One region of the Brevibacillus sp. AY1 genome, then DNA from elsewhere that is predicted to be linked to it. Evidence: riboswitches for the same ligand, from Rfam matches in the RefSeq annotation. Region 1 holds a riboswitch; the other holds the start of a gene.
The links. Region 1 has a riboswitch for cyclic di-AMP ahead of ehuB (ectoine/hydroxyectoine ABC transporter substrate-binding protein EhuB). Riboswitches for the same ligand answer to the same signal wherever they lie in the genome.

Region 1 (3,125 bases):
TTCCCTTGCTGCCATTGGGCCAAAGCATCCAGCAAAGTCGCCAGTCGCGAAAACGAGATTGGCGCGAACAAAGAAGAGGCCGCTCAAAAATGGCTCCTGATCTTCAGGGGCAAGGATCGACGGGTAGCTGGCTTCCAGCAGCGACAATAATAGGGCAGCCCGCTCTGTACGACCACTGGAGGTCAGGATAAAAGCGTACAGTAAAGCAAGTCTAGGGGAGAGCGTCTCCTCAGGCTTTGGAAACTGGTCCAGCCAGCGAACCAATATCCCGAATTCTCCACGCTGGACAAAGCACTCGCATGCCTGTTGATACAAGACATGCCATTTCTCCTGTCCTTGCTGCCTGAGCTTTGTTTGCAGGAATTCCGCAAACAAATGATGATAGCGATACCAGTCTGTTCCTTGATCCAGGGCTGTGACAAACAGGTTTTGCTCCTGCAGGCTGGCTAAAATCTCGTGGCAGATTGGATAGCCCGCGAGAGTCTGGCAAACCTGACTGTCCATGCGACTGAGCATGCAGGTGTGTGTCAGAAAGTGCTGGATTTCTGCAGGAAGGCTTGTCCATACCTCTTGAAACATAAATTGGTCCACATTCTGGTGGGAACCGCCAAATTCTAAAAAGAACGAGTCTACGTTTGAGGAATGGGACAGGGAGATCGCCGCCAGCTGCAAACCTGCTGCCCAGCCCTCCGTCTTCGTGGCAAGCTGCTGAATTTGCAGTGGAGTGAGCTCGCGTTTGATGATGTTCCGACAGAAGCTTTCTGTCTCCTGGTAGTCGAACGAAAACTGATTGGCTGGGATGAGGAGGGCTTCACTGTGCAGCGTCCATTTGGCAGTAGCAAAGGGAAGCGGATGGCGACTGGCGATATAGAGATGGACATGTGCAGGTAAATATTCGATGAAATACGACAAGCTTTTGTGTATGGAATCATCTTGGATCAAATGGTAATCATCCAGGATCAAGATCAAGGTATCGGGGAAGGACTCCAGTTCATTCAATAGGACTTCTATAAACGTAGAAGGCTTGTTCACTTTTAGAGGATAAGTTTAAACAGATTTTATCAGGTAGGATATGGAAGTATTTTTTTGTATAGGTCTGGTAATTACGGTTAACCGCGGCTGAACCGATCTGAAGCCGGAATATCAGGAGATATCAGGGATGAGCCAGCCAAAGTAGTGTGATAACATAAAGCCCGTGTTAACCATAATGCAAGGTGAGAGGAGAACAGATCCACCCTCAAATCAAATATGGGCCTAGTTCCGTCCAGGACGGAAGCGGGGGAACCACCTTAGGGGTTAATTCTGCGATTCGCAGAAGGGATGCTCGACTGCCATCCTACCCGTCAGCTAACCTCGTCGGCTAAAGCAGATCATTCCTAACTTTATTTTTCTATGTGATCGCAATACTTGTTTGTCTGGAGATGTCTTCCTGATGAGAGGTTTATTTGCGATACCTACTAGCGCAGCAACACGCGGTGCATTTGCTTTGGCGACCAGGAAATCTTCCTGGAATGAAAAGCAATGCGCCGCTTTTTATGTTATTTCGTTCACGTTGGAGGGGGAAAAGAAGTGAAAAAGAGCATGATGAGAATGGTTTGGACAGTATTGCTGTCTAGCTCCCTGTTGTTTGCGGGCTGCAGCACGACTTCACAGACAAATGCGGGAGGCGAGCAGGCTGGGGCTGCCGGCTCCACTCTGGAAAAGGCGAAACAACAAGGCTTCGTCACGATCGGCTTTGCCAATGAGGTGCCCTATGCCTATGCCACACCTGACGGCAAGCTAACTGGAGAGGCCGTAGAAGTGGCACGAGTGGTGCTGGAACGCATGGGCATCCCAGAGATGAACGGCGTTTTGACCGAATTCGGCTCCTTGATTCCGGGGCTGAAGGCAAAGCGGTTTGACATTATCACAGCAGGCATGTACATTACGCCGAAACGTGCGCAGGAGGTTGCTTTTGCGAATCCCGAGTACAGTATTGGAGAGGCGATTGCCGTGAAAAAGGGAAATCCGCTGAACCTGCGCAGCTATCAGGATATAGCAGCCAACCCTGCTGCCAAAATTGCAGTGATGAGCGGAGCAATTGAAATGGAATACCTGGAGAAAAGTGGTGTGAGAAAAGAACAGATGGTTCTCGTACCCGATCAGCCGTCTGCTGTATCTGCCCTGCAATCAGGACGTGCGGATGCGATCACGATGACGGGACCATCCTTGCAGGCGGTTCTGGATAGTGCCAAGGATGACAGTCTGGAGCGAGTGATGGACTTTATCCAGCCTGAGATTGACGGCAAGAGTATCCGGGGCTACGGTGCAGCTGCGTTCCGCAAAGAAGACGAGGATTTCGTCAAAGCGTACAATGAAGAGCTGCAAAAGCTGAAGGATTCGGGTGAGCTTTTGAAAATTCTGGAACCATTCGGCTTTACAGAGCAAGAGCTTCCAGGCGACATGACAGCGGAGGAACTGTCCAAAGAGTAGGCAGTCCACGAGAGAGGAATGGTGGATGATGGTGTCAGTTGATTTGCTGCCGCTGCTTTTCCAGGGGGCCGCAGTGACGCTTCAGGTGACGGCTCTGTCGATGGTTGTGGCGTTTGTACTCTCGTTTGCGGCTGGATTTGCACGGCTGTCACGGATCAAAAGCATTCGTATAGCGAGCTCCGTCTATGTGGAAGTATTCCGAGGCACCTCCTTGCTGGTACAGCTGTTCTGGCTGTTCTTTGCCCTTCCCTTGCTGGGGATCGAGCTGACAGCGCTGGTAGCCGGAGTGATGGCGTTGGGACTTAATTACGGAGCGTATGGATCTGAAGTGGTGAGAAGCGCGATTTTGGCCATACCCAAAGGGCAGACAGAAGCCAGCATCGCTTTGAATATGAGTCCTTGGCTTCGGATGAGACGAGTGATATTGCCTCAAGCCCTGGCGATCATGCTGCCCTCATTTGGAAATTTGGCGATCGAGCTGTTGAAGGGAACATCGCTGATCTCGTTGATTACGATGGCGGATTTGACGTATCAGGGAATGATCCTACGCACATTTGACTCGTCCAGAACATTTGAAATATTCGGTCTCATACTGGTGATGTTCTTCGTGATGGCCTACCCATTGACGCTCTTCATGCGTTGGTTGGAACGAC
Region 2 (3,125 bases), on a different contig from region 1:
AGTGCCTTCGCAATAATTTTTCGAATGCCTAAATTTTTTAATAGCATTACAGTTAATATACTCGATTGAATATCGTCTCCAATCGCTACAATTACACAATCAAAGTTATTTATCCCTAGCGAAGTAAGTGCCTTTTCTTCAGTAGAATCAGCAACCACTGCATGGGTTACGTAACGTTCCGCATCTTCTACGCTTTCTTCATTTATATCAATTCCTAATACTTCTTGCCCAGCTTCATGTAATCTTCGTGCAATGCTAGTTCCAAATCTTCCTAAACCAATAACAGCATATTGTTTTATCGCCATTTTATATCCCTTCCCTTTATTAATTAACCAATCATTATATTTCCTTTTGGATGATGGAAAGCTTCTTTTTTACGTCGTTTCGAAATAGCAAATCCAAGTGTTAATGGACCTAATCTTCCTACGAACATGGTCAAAATAATAAGAATCCGTCCAATTGGAGATAGCTCTGGTGTTAACCCCATTGAAAGTCCGACAGTACCAAATGCTGAAGTTGCTTCAAACAGGTACATAATAAAATCATGACCTTGTTCAGTAATACTCAGGATAAAGGTGACAATGATCACAATCATAATGCCACACATTGCAACAGTCAGTGCCTTTAGTATACTCGCTAAGACAATACGTCGTTTAAATAAAACCACATCTTCTTTTCCTTTCAGTTGGGATAAGGCAGTTGCCATTAGAACAGCAAAAGTAGTTACCTTAATACCTCCAGCAGTCGATCCTGAACCTCCACCGATAAACATTAGGAAAATCGTTAGAAATAATGTTGCATGAGACAAATCTGCAATTGGTAATGTATTAGATCCAGCCGTTCTTGGCGTTACACTATGGAACAAGGCACCAAGAGCTTTTCCTGTTGAAGACAACGGTCCTAATGTTTTATCATTTCCATACTCAAATAGGAAAATTAAAATGGATGCTCCAACTATAAGCATTAGCGTTGTAGTCAATACAACTTTTGTATGCAGTGAAATTGTACGTGTTTCCCGATATTCATAAAGTTCGTGTATGACAACAAAACCTAAGCCACCCAAAATAATTAGAGAGCAAACAGTTAATACTACGAACGGATCATCAACGTAATCAGTAAGACTTCTAAATTCCCCCATCAAATCAAAGCCTGCATTATTAAAATTTGAAATTGAATGGAAGAAACCAAAATAAATCGCTTTACCCATCGGCATATCAAATGAAAATCTAATAGATAAAATAATCCCACCGATACTTTCCGCTATAACAGTAAAAATTAATATTCTTTTTACTAATTTCACGATATCAGCAGTCGAAGTAGCATTAAAAGCTTCTTTTAGTACAATCCTTTCTTTTAAAGAGATTTTTTTACCTAATAAAGTGAATAAAAAGGTTGCGAACGTCATAAATCCTAAACCACCAATTTGGATAAGTGATAAAATCACTAATTCACCAAACATCGAAAATGTATCACCCGTATCTACAACCACTAGACCTGTAACGCATGTAGCAGAAGTAGCGGTGAATAATGCATCTAAGAATGGAAGTCCTTTACCATCCTCTGTTGCTACGGGTAGAGTTAATAAAAAAGCTCCTATTAGGATTAAACTGGCGAAGCCAATTACAAGTACTTTCGATGGATTAAGACCCTCTTTAAAATTTTTCATAACTCTCTCCTTAGAATTGAGTAAAAAGTATATTTATCTATATACATGTCCAATGATTAAACTAAATATGTTTTTCCCTCGATTCTTCTTCTTATTCTAAAATGAAATTATGAACTTGTTTTTTCAATGTAAAAAGACCGATTTAAACAAGCATTTATTTTGTTTTTAACAACAAAAACAATACTCGAATAAGGCGGTCTCTATTATGACCTCCCTCGCTTTAGCCGACGAAGTTAGCTGACGGGTTAGGATGGCGAAAGAGTATATCATCCTTTCTACAATTGCAGAATTAACCCCAAAAAATTGGGTCCTCCGTTCTCAAAAAAATGAGATTAGGCATTATGTTTTTCTCAATACGGAGTTATTTTACTCCTTCATATTACATTTGTAAACTTATAAAAATAAATGATAAATAGTAATCTCTCGTTTTTACATTATAGTAAATATTAACAATAGACATATATTGATAAATTCAAAACAATAATTTGAACTGCACCCCAATTGTTAAATATACAAATCTAACAATTAGAGTGCAGTTCATGTTGGATCAACGCCCTAATTTAATACATAAAGTACTATCAACCAGTGTCTAAAAGCAGAATTAACCATACATTAAGGGCCCAGTTATTCCAGCCAGAATTATTAAATGTGATACTGAAGCAACTATACAGGTTTTATTGATGCTTTATCTTATTTTACTTAAGATGAAATAGAATAAACCAATGAAAAAACAAACATAAACGGCCAAATTAACCAAGTTCAATAATGGAATAACCCTATACCTCTCATTAGACAATCAATCAACATACACCTTTCCCCTCAAAATATTTTCATGTAGACAACTATGATTCATTCATACTAAAGATTAACTTCACAGTAGTTCTTTTTATCTTCATTAGACTTGTCTATTAACTTTTTATACATATATTCAATTAACTCCCTTCTTCTAATAATTCCGATAAATATCTCAGAATCGTCAATAATCGGAATAAAGTTCTGATCAATTGCTAGATTATATATTTTTTCGATATCGGTACGAATACTGATGGGTTTAACATCTCTTTGTAGCGGTACCTCTTTGAGGGGAATATCCTCGGTTTTGCTAAAATCTAATCCAGAAGTATGTTTTAATTTCCAAAGTAAGTCACCTTCATTTAGCGTACCTACATACTCTCCTACTTTTGTTAGAATCGGTATGGCTGAGTAACGGTGAAATTCCATTTTTTCTAATGCTTGCCTCATCGTAAAATAATCATACACGAATGCCACTTCATGTTTCGGTATGATAAAAAAAGCTACGTTCATCTTTCTCATCCCTTTTAATTAACTAACTAATCTATATTATTTTTACCATCGGTAGTAGGTTTTTGATCAGCTACAACAAGAACATCTAAACGGCGGACTAACCGAAGTAATTTTTCTACAATTGAGCCCTTCAATGTTTCTTTAATTCTAGTTC

Region 2: it holds a riboswitch for cyclic di-AMP, as region 1 does, so the genes downstream of both, JZI27_RS24175 (TrkH family potassium uptake protein) here and ehuB (ectoine/hydroxyectoine ABC transporter substrate-binding protein EhuB) in region 1, are expected to answer to the same signal.

What each region holds. Positions count from the first base shown of each region.
Region 1 is NZ_JAFLPN010000012.1:94,420-97,544, forward strand. Features, by position in the region: gene JZI27_RS12285 (helix-turn-helix transcriptional regulator) at 1-35, opposite strand, end outside; gene JZI27_RS12290 (winged helix-turn-helix domain-containing protein) at 1-999, opposite strand, end outside; cyclic di-AMP (ydaO/yuaA leader) riboswitch at 1,242-1,376, shown strand; gene ehuB (ectoine/hydroxyectoine ABC transporter substrate-binding protein EhuB) at 1,585-2,472, shown strand; gene ehuC (ectoine/hydroxyectoine ABC transporter permease subunit EhuC) at 2,498-3,125, shown strand, end outside.
Region 2 is NZ_JAFLPN010000071.1:219-3,343, reverse strand. Features, by position in the region: gene JZI27_RS24180 (potassium channel family protein) at 1-305, opposite strand, end outside; gene JZI27_RS24175 (TrkH family potassium uptake protein) at 329-1,666, opposite strand; cyclic di-AMP (ydaO/yuaA leader) riboswitch at 1,874-2,015, opposite strand; gene JZI27_RS24170 (CBS domain-containing protein) at 2,525-2,971, opposite strand; gene JZI27_RS24165 (adenine nucleotide alpha hydrolase family protein) at 2,998-3,125, opposite strand, start outside.